DNA from 3 places in the Micromonospora sp. NPDC048986 genome. Region 3 is predicted to be linked to each of the others. Evidence: riboswitches for the same ligand, from Rfam matches in the RefSeq annotation. Region 3 holds a riboswitch; each other region holds the start of a gene.
What was found. A riboswitch is a leader RNA that binds a small molecule or an ion and turns the genes downstream of it on or off. The one in region 3 is predicted to bind cyclic di-AMP.
Positions count from the first base shown of each region.

Region 1: it holds a riboswitch for cyclic di-AMP, as region 3 does, so the genes downstream of both, AB0B94_RS18500 (hypothetical protein) here and AB0B94_RS22940 (C39 family peptidase) in region 3, are expected to answer to the same signal.
Region 2: it holds a riboswitch for cyclic di-AMP, as region 3 does, so the genes downstream of both, AB0B94_RS03585 (NlpC/P60 family protein) here and AB0B94_RS22940 (C39 family peptidase) in region 3, are expected to answer to the same signal.

Region 1 covers NZ_JBEZFJ010000008.1:224,403-228,673, reverse strand. The annotation lists gene AB0B94_RS18510 (AAA family ATPase) at 1-1,069, shown strand, start outside; gene AB0B94_RS18505 (cation diffusion facilitator family transporter) at 1,175-2,092, shown strand; cyclic di-AMP (ydaO/yuaA leader) riboswitch at 2,211-2,342, shown strand; gene AB0B94_RS18500 (hypothetical protein) at 2,399-3,412, shown strand; gene AB0B94_RS18495 (hypothetical protein) at 3,556-4,065, shown strand.
Region 2 covers NZ_JBEZFJ010000001.1:763,925-768,195, forward strand. The annotation lists tRNA gene AB0B94_RS03570 (tRNA-Gly) at 7-80, opposite strand; gene AB0B94_RS03575 (pyridoxamine 5'-phosphate oxidase family protein) at 327-884, opposite strand; gene dcd (dCTP deaminase) at 984-1,562, shown strand; gene AB0B94_RS03585 (NlpC/P60 family protein) at 1,622-2,662, opposite strand; cyclic di-AMP (ydaO/yuaA leader) riboswitch at 2,676-2,811, opposite strand; gene AB0B94_RS03590 (peptidoglycan recognition family protein) at 3,047-4,271, shown strand, end outside.
Region 3 covers NZ_JBEZFJ010000011.1:210,669-214,939, forward strand. The annotation lists gene AB0B94_RS22935 (hypothetical protein) at 1-603, shown strand, start outside; cyclic di-AMP (ydaO/yuaA leader) riboswitch at 888-1,029, shown strand; gene AB0B94_RS22940 (C39 family peptidase) at 1,262-2,110, shown strand; gene AB0B94_RS22945 (alpha/beta fold hydrolase) at 2,234-2,980, shown strand; gene AB0B94_RS22950 (CDP-glycerol glycerophosphotransferase family protein) at 2,985-4,271, opposite strand, start outside.

The sequences.
Region 1 (4,271 bases), on a different contig from region 3:
CGCCGCGCTCTGGACGCAGGCCCGTGAGCTGAGCAGCGGTCGACTGCCGGAGCAACCGGCCTTCGAGGCAGAGATCGCCGAGCGGTCGGAGTTTCGGGAGTTCCTCAAGGCGTGGTGGCCTCGGCTGCACCCCCGGCACGTGCTCGGCTGGCTCGCGCAGCCGGACCGGCTGCGCCGGTACGCCGGGGGGATCCTCTCCTCGGCGGAGATCCGGCTGCTCAACGCCGCGTACCGGAACCTGGACTCGGCCGGGCTGACAATCGCCGACGTGGCGTTGCTGGACGAGTTGGACGCGCTGCTCGGTAAGCCCGCGCAGCCGGCCCGCGCGCGACGCGATCCGTTCCAGCTCGCCGGCGGCGTCCGTGAGCTGAGCACCCTCGGTGAACGGCAGCGGGCGGCCCGCGCGGCGGCCCGGGAGCGCCCGGAGGACTACCGGGAGTACGCGCACGTGGTGGTGGACGAGGCGCAGGACGTCTCGCCGATGCAGTGGCGGATGATCGGTCGGCGCGGCCGGCTGGCCTCCTGGACGGTGGTGGGCGACCCCGCCCAGACCGCGTGGACCGGCGATCCGGAGGAGCTGGCCCGAGCCCGCGACCAGGCGCTGGGCCGGCGCAAGCGGCACGACTTCACGCTCACCACCAACTACCGCAACTCGTCGGAGATCTTCGCGGTGGCGGCGGCGGAGATCCGTCGGCTCTACCCGGACCTGCCGCTGCCGACCGCCGTCCGCTCCACCGGGGTCGAGCCGGTGGAGCTGGTGGTGCCCGCGACGGGGTTGGAGACCGCGACAGTGGAGGCCGCCGCCGGCCTGCTGGCCGAGGTGGAGGGCACGGTCGGCGTGATCACGCCGGTCCCCCGCCGGGACGAGGTCGCCGGGTGGTTGGGCGCGCTCGGCGCGCCGAGGTTGCAGGTGGTGACCAGCCTGGAGGCCAAGGGCATGGAGTACGACGGGGTGGTGCTGGTCGCCCCGAGCGAGATCCGGGCGGATCCGGGGGCCGGGGTACGCACCCTGTACGTGGCGCTCTCCCGGGCCACTCAGCGGCTCACCACCATCGACCCGACCGGCTGACGTGTGCGGACTGCCGCCAGGGAAGATCCTGGGCATACACTTGCACACATAGCGATGTGAGCATACATTTGACCGGGTCCCGGCCAGCGGCGGAAGGTGGTTCTCGTGGGCGCAGGTCATGACCACCACCATGGGTCCGTCGCCAATGCCGCACACCAGCACCGAGGTCGACTCTGGGCGGCATTCGGCCTGCTCGCCACCCTGATGGTGGTCGAAGCGGTGGTCGCCCTGCACACCGGCTCGCTCGCCCTGCTCTCCGACGCCGGGCACATGTTCACCGACGTGCTCGGCATCGGAATGGCGCTCGCCGCCATCACGGCGACCCGGCGGGCCACCGGCGACCCGCAGCGCACCTTCGGGCTCTACCGGCTCGAGGTGCTCGCCGCGCTGGCCAACGCCGTCCTGCTCTCCGGCGTCGCGATCTACGTGGTGATCGAGGCGATCCGCCGTTTCGGTGACCCGCACCAGGTCATCGCCGGCCCGATGCTCGCGGTGGCAGTGCTCGGCCTGCTCGCCAACATCGCCGCCTTCGCGCTGCTGCGCGCCGGGGCCCGCGAGAGCATCAACCTCCAGGGCGCCTACCTGGAGGTGCTCGGCGACCTGCTCGGCTCGCTCGGCGTCATCGGCGCGGCGCTGCTCATCACCGTCACCGACTGGTGGTGGGCCGACCCCCTGGTCGCGGTCGCCATCGGCGTGTTCATCCTGCCGCGCACCTGGCGGCTGGCCCGCGCCGCCATCCGCATCCTGGTGCAGGCCGCCCCGGAGCACCTCCAGGTGACGGCCGTGCACGACCGGCTCGCCGCCGTCCCCGGGGTCGTCGAGGTCCACGACCTGCACGTCTGGACGCTCACCTCGGGCATGGAGGTGGCCTCCGCCCACCTGACCATGGCACCCGGCGCGGAGGTCGGCGCGGTGCTCACCGCGGCGCGTACGGCCCTGCACGACGATTTCCGCATCGAGCACGCGACGTTGCAGATAGAGCCCGGCGCCGCCTCTGGAGCCTGTGGCTCCATCGAATGGTGACGGAGCCGTAATTTTCCGTGGTGACGCACGCACCGTCCGTCACATTGGCTGCACCGGCCCCACCGGCACCGGTAGGCTCGGTCCCGGCCTCCACCAGGCGGCGCCCTCCCGGCGCCGGTGGCGGTCGCCGCCTAATCGCCCAGCTGGGCGAACCGGGGAACCATGTTCCTGGGGTGCATCCGCGTCAGCGGTAGGGATCTTCCGTCCCGAACCCGTCAGCTAACCCGGTCGGCGGCTGACGGAAGGACATGCGCAGTGGCACCAGCACGACCACCCGCCGCCCGACTGGCGGCCCTGATCGTCGCGATGTTCGCCCTCGGCGTCGCGCTTCCGGCCGGCACCGCCTCGGCCGCTCCCCCGACCGGCCTACGGGCCGCCGCACCCGACTCCGACGAGGAGGGCGGCACCCCGGCGTTGCGCGCCCAACTCGAGGCGGCCAGCAAGGGCTACCTGGACGCGAAGCGCGCCCTGGACACCTCAGTGCAACGGCAGCAGCAGCTGGCCACCCAACTGAAGACCATCGAGGTCGAGATCGACCAGCGCAACGGCAAGGTCGGCGAGATCGCCGAAGTGGCCTACCGCACCGGCCGGCTCGGTGCGATGTCGGCGCTGCTCAACAGCAACACCCCCGAAGGCTTCATGGACCGGGCGGCCGCGCTGGACGCGGTGGCGGCCAACGAGGACCGGGTGCTGCGCGACCTGCTGAACAGCAAGGACAAGGCCAATCGCACCCGAGTCGCCCTGGACGGCGAGATCAACGAACAGCGCAAGCAGGTCGCGGTGATGGCCAAGCGCAAGGAGCAGGCCGAACGGGCCCTGACCGTGGCCACCACACCCAGACCGCAGACCACCGGCGACGCCGGCTCCAACCGGGGCACCTCCAACGCCAACGCGACGGCCGCGCCGCGCAACTCCGACGGCTCCTGGCCCTCCGAGTCGTGCAGCGTCAACGATCCCACCCCGGCCAGCGGCTGCATCACCCCCCGCACCCTGCACGCGCTCAACCAGGCCAAGGCCGCGGGGTTCACCCGGTACGTCTCGTGCCACCGCCCCAGCGGCTCCGGTGAACACCCGAAGGGCCGGGCCTGCGACTTCGCGGCGCAGAAGGGCGGCTTCGGCGGGAACGCCACCGGCGGCGACAAGACCTACGGCAACAACCTGGCCGCGTACTTCATCCGCAACGCGGACCGGCTCGCCGTGCTCTACGTGATCTGGTACCGGCAGATCTGGCTGCCCAGCAGCGGGTGGAAGTCGTACAGCGGGGCGCACGGGACCCCGTCGACCGACCACACCAACCACGTCCACCTGTCGGTCTACTAACCCAGCCGTCGTGATGCCTGTGAGTCATCGTGATGACTCACAGGCATCACGTGCGTCCGGGGGCCGGGCTACGTCGCCGGGCGTACCCCTGATGTCGTCGCTCGTCGGACGACCCGGCCGCGGTCCGCGGGCAGCATCGCGGTATGCCTCGGATCCGACCCACCACCCGCAAGGCGCTGCTCACCCTGCACCTCGTCACCTCGCTCGGCTGGCTCGGCGCCGACCTGGTGCTGCTCACCCTCGGCATCGCCGTGCAGCGGGGTGCCGACCCGGCGGTGGTCTATCCGGTCACGGCCCTGGTCGGCACGGTGCTGTTCGCGCCGCTGAGCGTCCTGGTCTGGCTGATCGGAGTCGCCAGCTCGCTGCTCACCCCGTGGGGCCTGCTGCGCCACCGCTGGGTGCTGGTCAAGCTCGTGCTCACCACCGTGATGGTCGGGCTGGTGCTGTTCCTGCTCACCCCGAACCTGCGCCACGCCGGAGCGGTCGGCGCCGCCCTGCCGGCACGCGATCGCGCCGACCTGGTCATCGCGCCGGCGGTGTCGACCAGCCTGATGATCATCGCGACGGTGCTGTCCACCTACAAGCCGTGGGGTCGACGTCCCGCCGCCCGACCGGCCCGCACAACCCGTGATCGCGCCGCAACCACGATCTAGGCTCCTCTTCCGCTGCACGCCGCCAGCAGGTCAAGGCCGTAGCGCCAAGCGCAAGTAGCCTGCCCTGCCCCGCAAGTGGCCTGCCCGGCCCCGCGAGTGGCCTGCCCGGCCCCGCGATCTTGCACTTAGTGTCCCGACACATGGGGCATTCCGCTGATATCTACAACCGAAACTGCAAGATCGACGCAGCGGGGCGGGGCGGGGTG
Region 2 (4,271 bases), on a different contig from region 3:
CGTACGTGGAGCGGGTGACGGGAATCGAACCCGCACTGTCAGCTTGGGAAGCTGATGTTCTGCCATTGAACTACACCCGCAAGCGGCACCACTGTACCCGAGTCGTCGAGCCTCTGCACCCAGGCACCCCCGCCGGTCGCGGCTGCCGCGGACGCGTACCCCTCCGTCCAGGTTGATCCACTCGGCTTTCTGGAAGTCGAGGCATCCGGAGCGCTGGGACACCGCGATTTCCTTGAGATCGAGTTGATCATCCCAGGCGGTCGGTGCGTACGACCGGTGCCGGCTCCGTTACGACGGAGCCGGCAGCGATGATCGTCCGGCCGTGGTCAGGCGGCAGTGCACTGGACGTCACGGCTGAGGCGGGTCGGACGCGCCTGCGGGACGGCGACGGGCGCCGCCACCGCCGACGGGGCGTTTGGGTCGAGCCAGACCCGAACGGCCGGCCGACCCGGAGCGAGGCCCGGGATGCCCGCGATGTGCTGCTCGCGGCGGGTGAGCATGGCCACGTCAACTGTGAACTCGAACAGCCGCCAGTCGGCCTGGGGCTCGGCCCGGGCGCTCCGCGCCAGCTGCGCCACCAGGACCGGATCGGTCACCGGACGGGCGCTTCCCGCCACGTACGCCTCGTCGTCGCTCTCCTCCGCAGGGAACGAGTGCAGCGCGTAACGGCCGTCACGTTCGAGGTCGCGGCGCTTGGGCGAGTCGATGATGAAGCAGAACAGCCCCTCGGCGGTGATGACCGGGGAGACCGGATGGACGCGGGGCCCGCCGTCGGCACGGACCGTGGCCAGATAGCCGAAGCCCGGCCCGTATTGCTGGAGGAGAACGCGGATCCCGTCGGCGAGTCGGGGCTCGTCGGCGGCGAATTCGGACCAGGAAGCCATGTGGGCATTCTATCGAACAAATGTACGAGCAGCGACCTCGACGCGCTGGTCACCGGCACCGAATCCGGCCACTCTTGGCAACGCGGCTATGGTGGTCCGATGCTGCTCTCCGACCGCGACCTGGTCTCCGAGATCAAGGCCGGCACGCTGGGCCTGGAGCCGTTCGAGCCCACCCTGGTCCAACCCTCCAGCATCGACGTCCGACTCGACCGGCTGTTCCGGGTCTTCAACAACCACCTCTACACCCACATCGATCCGGCAATGCAGCAGGACGACCTGACCTCGGCGGTCGAGGTCCCCGACGGCGAGCCGTTCGTGCTGCACCCGGGGGAGTTCGTGCTCGCCTCGACGCTGGAGGTCATCTCGCTGGGTGACCAGCTCGCCGGCCGGCTGGAGGGCAAGAGCTCCCTGGGCCGGCTCGGCCTGCTCACGCACTCCACAGCCGGTTTCATCGACCCGGGCTTCTCCGGTCACGTGACGCTGGAACTCTCCAACGTGGCGAACCTGCCGATCACCCTGTGGCCGGGCATGAAGATCGGGCAGCTCTGCATCTTCCGACTCTCCTCGCCGGCCGAGCACCCGTACGGCTCGGTGGTCTACGGCTCGCGCTACCAGGGCCAGCGGGGGCCGACACCCAGCCGCGCCTGGCAGCACTGGCGCACCTGGCCAACCCGCTAGGACCACGACGACGAGGGCCCGCCGCGACAGTTCGCGACGGGCCCTTCGATCGTCCGGAGTCAGCCGGGACGGCCGTAGCTGTGGATCGGACCGTCGTCGACCTTCTTCATCTTGACCGGCTGACCGGCCTGCGAGGCGTGCACCACCCAGCCGCCGCCGACGTACATGCCGACGTGGTGGATGTCGCTGTAGTAGAAGACCAGGTCGCCGGGGCGCAGGTCGCCCTTGCTGACGTTCTTGGTGACCCGGCTCTGCGCGGCGGCGTTGTGCGGCAGTGACACGCCGGCCTTCGCCCAGGCGGCCAGCATCAGCCCGGAGCAGTCGTACGAGTTCGGTCCCTCGGCACCCCAGACGTAGGGCTTGCCGATCTGCGCGCAGGCGAACTTGACAGCGGTGCCCGCGGCGCCGCCTGGGTAGCTACCCGGGCAGGGCGCCGGACGCAGCGGACCGCCGCCACCGTTGCCGTACACCTTGAGGCGCAGCTTCTGCAGGCGGTCGATCTCCTCGTTGATCTGCTTCTTCTTCGCCGCCAGCTGAGCCTCGGTGCGGGTCAGCTGGGCCACCATCTCGTCCAGCGGGGCCTTCTGCGCGGCCAACTGGTCGCGCAGGTCGGCCACCTGGCGCACGTCCTTCTGCTGGTTGTGCGCGAAGCGGTCGAGCATTTCGAGCTGGCCGACCACCTCGCTGGGCGACCGGCTGCCCAGCACCGCGTTGACGGTCGAGACGTTCTCACCCTTGTAGGCGCGTACGGCAAGGGCACTGACCTTGTCCATCGCGGCGTCGACCTGGCGCTCAAGCGGAGTGATCCGGGCGGCCAGGGCGTCTGCCTGCTTGCGCTTCGCGGCGAGGTCGGTGCGGGTGGCGTTGTGCCGTTCAATGATCGGTTCGAGCTTGTTCCAGTCGGCGTCGATCTGGCGCTCGATCTCGGCGACGGACGGGTCGGCGTGGGCCGCCGTGGCACTGCCGGTCAGGACGACGGCGATGCCCGCCAGCGCGGCGAGAGCGGTGGTGAAGCGGGACCAGCGTGGGCGCGGCACTATCGGCGTCGGGCCGGCTGACGCCGACCGCTCGGACGACGGCCGCGGGGCATGGAGTGCCACCGGGGTCTCGTACTCCTTCTTCCTGACCGCCTACCGGGTTAGCTGACGGGTTCGGGCGGGAAGTCGGCGCCCTACCGCAGTGGCTGCGGATTCACCCCGAGGGACCTGGGTCCCCGGTTCGCTCGGAAACGACTCGGCGGTGTCGGTCCGTTACCGCCCGGGCTGGGCGGAGCTGCTGTCGGCCCGACGAATGACCAGAGTAGAGACGCCTGTTACCAATCCGCAACCCGTGCGGCAGTGACACTCCGTACCGATTGGACGAGGTCACCGACAGTGTGTGAAGAATTCTTTCCCTCTGCTTCGATAGATGGAAAGGTATTGACGCGACCTCCCGGACGGCGCGATGGTGACCTGACCTCACTCCGCGAGAATCTAGGGGGTTCGATGCACCATCCAACCCTGTCGACCGGCTGGCGCGCACTGCTCGCCGCCACTGTGGTAGCCGCCGCGACCACGGTGCCACTCTCCGTCGGCCCGGCCGCAGCCGCGCCCACCACCGACCGCCAGCAGCAGTACGCCGCAGCGGCCAGCGAGTACGGCGTGCCGGCCGTCGTGCTGCTCGGCGTCTCGTACCTGGAGTCCCGTTGGGACACCAACGCCGGCACACCGAGCACCAGTGGCGGCTACGGCCCGATGCACCTGACCGACGCGCGGCACGTGGCCGCCCTCCCCGGGCGCGGCCACCACGACGCCGGTGCCGAGGACCCGCGCGGCGACGACTCCCGTCCCGCACTGGTGCCCGCGCCCCGACCGGTCGAGGCACCCGCGCCGTCCACCGCCGCGTTGCAGACCGTCGACGCCGCCGCCACGCTGACCGGCGCCACCCCCGAGGCACTGCGCACCGACGCGGGTCTCAACATCCGGGGCGGGGCCGCGCTGCTGAGCGCGTACCAGAGGGATCTGGGCGCACCGGTCGGCGCGGACACCGACCCGGCGGCCTGGTACGGCGCGGTGGCCCGCTACTCCGGCGCGGACAGCGCCGACGCCGCCGCGGCCTTCGCCGACGAGGTCTTCACCACCATCGGCGCGGGCGAAGCCCGGGTGACCGACGACGGCCAGCGGGTCAGCCTGCCGGCCCGCGCGGTGCGGCCCGAGCGTTCCTGGTTGGACCGACTGGGCCTGCGCCGCCTGGCCCGCCCGGACGGGGTGGAGTGCCCGCGCACCATCTCGTGTGAGTGGATCCCGGCGCCCTACGAGGCGTTCGGCGACGGTGACTACGGCAACCACGACCTCTCCGACCGGCCCGCACGGCAGAAGATCGAGTACATAGTCATCCACGACACCGAGGCGAGTTGGGCCACCACCCTGCAACTCGTCCAGGATCCGACCTACGTGAGCTGGCACTACTCGCTGCGTTCGGTCGACGGGCACATCGCCCAGCACGTGAAGACCAAGGATGTCGCTTGGCACGCCGGCAACTGGTACGTCAACGCGAAGTCGATCGGGTTGGAACACGAGGGCTTCGCGGCGCAGGGCACCTGGTACACCGAGGCGATGTACCGGACGTCGGCGAAGCTGGTCCGGCACCTGGCGTTGCGGTACGGCATTCCGCTGGACCGCCAGCACATCATCGGCCACGACAACGTGCCCGGCACCATTCCCTCGACAG
Region 3 (4,271 bases):
CTGGCCGCCGCCGAGGCCGTCGACAGGCGCCGCTACGCCGAGGAGGTGGCCGTCGCCGCGGCCGGCGCGGCCACCACAGCCAAGCGGCGACGCGCCGCCTGGCTGACCGCTCAGGAGCAGTTGGAGCGGGCCTGGATCGGGTACGACGAGGCGGACACCGCCGCGCGTCGCTTCGCCGGCGCGGGTGCGCTGCCCACCCCGCAGACCCCGCACACCCCCGCCGAGTACGCCGCCCGGGAACGCTATCTGCACCGGGCGGCGATGGCGGCGTACTGGCGGGGCGACCTGACCATGGCGCAGCTCGGCGACGTGTTCGGGCACCGGCGCTGCTGGGATCCCCGGCGACACCCGGTCGAGCAGGAGGTGCTGATCAGCCGGGTGGTCAGGGATGCGCGGCTGGCCGACTACCAGGTGGCCGCCGACAGCGAGCGGGCCGCCTGGCGCGACGCGGAGCTGGCCGCCGAGTCGGCTCGTGCCCTCGCCGAGGAGGCGTACGCGGCGGCGGCCCGGCTCCGCCCGACGGTGGTCCCCGCCCGCCGCACTGTGGCCGGGGCGCTGCGTCCCGCCGTCGTGGCGCTGTGGCGCCCGGCCCGGGTGGGTTGAGCCCAATCCGTGATGTGAGGCCGGTCACCCACTCGTGAATTAGGACGTCCGACGCGATCGGCGGGATTGTTCTCGCGATTGTGGGCGCGTTCTCTGCGGCCTGTCCGGTTGTCGCCCGCAGGCGTCGCCGTAACCGGTTGTCCCATCGAGTCACATCATCGGCAATACGCGCAGAAATTGTCGCGCCGATTGGGGTTTACGCAGGTGAACCTGGCTTGGCAGGGCGCGGAGCCGCCAGTACTGTCGTCCTGTCCGATGCGGTAACCGATCGCAAGAGGCGACGCCGCATCGACCCGCTTAATCGTGATCAACGAACCGGGGATCCACCAGTAAGTCCGGGGTGAATCCGCGAGCCACGTCCCGCGGTAGGGCGATCTTCCCGCCCGAATCCGTCAGCTAACCCGGTAGGCGGTGTCGGAAGGAGTCAACTCCTCGTGCAGCACCTTTCCACCCCTCGGTTGTTCCCTCGCCTCCACGGCGCGGCGATGCACCCGCTCATTCGTCCAGTGACGGTGAGCTGACCCCCCGGGTCATCGCCTTCCCCGCCCGGCCGCGCCGGGCGTTCCCCTGAGCGGTTCACCATCCGCGGACCAGAGTCCGCGCGCTGGCGCCTGCCCGGATACCGGTCCTGCCCGGTGTGCCGCTCGCCCCCCGATCCGTGGAGGACCCCGTGAAGCACACCCTGAAGCGTCAGCTCCGCCGCCTCGCCACCGAGCGCCCGTACCAGATCGTCGCCGCGTCCGCCGCGGCCCTGGCGATCGCCACCACCACCGGCGCCCTGCTCACCACTGCCGACGACGCCCCGGCCGGCCAGCGCACCGCGACCACTGTCGCCGAGATGCGCAGCGACGTCGCCGCCTCCCGCGGCGAGGCCCGGGAAGCGTCCCCCTCGGCCAGCGCCGCCCCGACCACCGCCGCCCCGGCCACCAGCGCCGCGTCCCCCGCCGCCAAGGCCAGCAGCAACCCGGACCTGACCCGTAAGCCGACGCCGCCGAAGCCGCCCGCGACCAAGGTGCTCGACTACGACTACGAGGCGCAGAACACCTACTACAACTGCGGCCCGGCGGCCACCCGCAACGCGCTCAGCGCCGCCGGCATCGACCGCACCCAGGAGCGGCTCGGCGCCGAGCTGGGCACCACCGAGATGGGCACCAACTCGGCCGAGGACACCACCCGGGTGCTCAACGCCGAGGTGAAGGGCTCCCCGTACCGGACCCGGATGTTCCCCGGCGCGCCCAGCCCGGCCCAGATGGACCGCCTCCAGGCCGATGTGGTGAAGGCCATCACCGACGGCCGCGGCGTGGTGGCCAACGTCGTCGGGGACGCCACCGACACCGACGGCGGCTGGCACTCCTACGGCGGCGGGCACTACATCGCCGTCGTGGGCTACAAGGACAACGGTCGCACCGTGCGGATCGCCGACTCGGCGAACCCGGCCGACCCGTCGTACTGGATCACCACGATCGACCTGGCCAACTGGATCACCAGCCGGGGCTACTCCGCCTGACCAGGGCACGCTGACCGCCGCGGGCGCCGTCCCCCACAAGGGGCCGGCGCCCGCGGCGTTTGTGCGCGCGGTCCGCCGTCGACGGCTCTCGTACCAGGCCGTGAACCGTGGGACACTGCGGCCGTGGTGGAGAAGACGGGTGGTCACGCCGGCCGCGGGCCGGTCCTGCTGCTGCTGCACGGCATGGGAGCGACAGGGGACGTGTGGTTGCCCTGGGCACCGTACCTTGAGCGGCACTGGCCCGGGCGGTGGCTGGCACCGGACCTCGCCGGCCACGGCTGGGCGTCGCCGCTGCAGTCGTACTCCTTCGCGGGCTTCGCCCAGCAGATCGCGCAGGCCCTCGCCCCCGACGACCGGCTGGTCGTGCTCGGGCACTCGCTGGGTGGGGTGGTCGGCCTGGCGCTGGCCGCCCGCGCCGCCGGAACGCCGGTGGACGCGGTGGTCGGGCTGGGCATCAAGGCACAGTGGACAGCCGCCGAGCTGACCCGCGCGGCCGAGGTCGCCGCCCGTCCGGTGAGCTGGTTCGCCAGCCGCGCCGAGGCGGCTCGCCGCTACCTGCGGGTCTCCGGGCTGGCCGGCCTGGTCTCCCCGGACCACCCGGTGGTGGACGCCGGGCTGCGTCAGGTCGACGGCCGGTGGCGCCTCGCCATGGACCCGAGCGCGTTCGCCGTGGGCGAGCCCGACCTGGCCGGGCTGCTGGCGGCGACCGACGTGCCGGTGGTGCTGGCGCGCGGGGAGAACGATCCGATGGTCACCGACGAACAGCTCAAGGAGTACGGCGTGCCGGTCGCCACGCTGCCCGGTCTCGGCCACAACGCGCACGTGGAGGACCCGGCGGCGGTGCTGGCGCTGCTCGACCCGTACCGCTGAGCGGCTACGTCGGTGTGGACGCGGCCAGTGTCTCAGCCGGTGCCAGCTCCCGGCGGGCGGCGGTCAGGAACGCCTCGGCGTACGACTCGGCCGGGAAGTCGCCCAGGTAGCGGCGGCGGGTGGCCCAGCGGGCCTCGGCCAGCGGGTCGGTGTCCAGCAGTGCGGTCAGCACCTCGTCCACGTTGGACATGTCCCGACGCAACACGTAACCCGACCCGGCCAGCGGGAACCGCTGCACGAACCGGTCGCCCTCGTCGCCCATGTCGGTGACCGCGTACGGCTTGCCGGAGTAGAGGAAGTCCGAGATCACGCCGGACACGTCGGAGACCAGCGCGTCGGCGGAGTTGACGCACTCGGTCAGGCTCAGCTCCCGAGCCGACGCGCCGACCACGTGCTGGCGGCCGGTGCGGGCCCGGTCGGCGACGAGCAGCTCGGTCAGGCGGCCCAGTTGGCGGGCCGACGCCGGGTTCTGCGTGGTGTACGGGTGGGCTCGCAGGATCACCGTCGCGCCGCGCTCCAACAGTCGACGCAGCAGGCTTTCGGCCACCGGCAGCGAGCAGTAGTCGGCGTCGGCGTTGTGCCCGGTCCAGGTCGGCGTGTAGAGCACAGTCGGGTGCGCCAACCCTCTTGCGGGCTCCGGGCGTACGTCGATCGACTCGACCTGTGGGCGACCCACCACCACGAACTTGTCCGCCGGGATCTGCACTCCGGCGCGGGCGTACCTGTCGATCGCCGCCTGCCCGGCCACGAAGATCCGGTCGAAGATCCCCGACACCGGGTTGGCGCTCGGCGCCTTGTCGCTGTCGCCGTGGTGCAGCTGGATGTGGGTGAGCTGGGTGAAGCGGACACAGTGGCTGTTCTTCGCACCGTGGTTGACGTAGAACGCCGCCCGCAGGGTCGGCACCAACGCCTCGTCCAGCGCCCCCAGGGTGGGGCAGTAGACCACTGGCGCGTCGGTGGCCGCCGCGATCGGGGCCAGGAACTCCGGCTCACGCAGCACGACCAGGAACGGCCGGCCGATCCGTTGCAGGTACGGCAGCCACATGGTGACCTGGTATTCCGAGCCGGGAGGCGCGGAGAAGTAGAGCAGGAATTCGGGCTGGTGCCGGCGCAGCGCGGCGGCCACGGACCCGCCCCCGGACCGTGGACGGAACCGTCGCCGGGCCAGGTCCAGAGCGACCGCACCGGCGCCCGCGCCGACCAGCAGGCTGGCGGCCAGCGCCACACCGGCCGGCAGGGCGAGCGCGGCGGCGAGCGCCACGGCGGCGAGCAGCCCGAGCAGGGCTGTGCC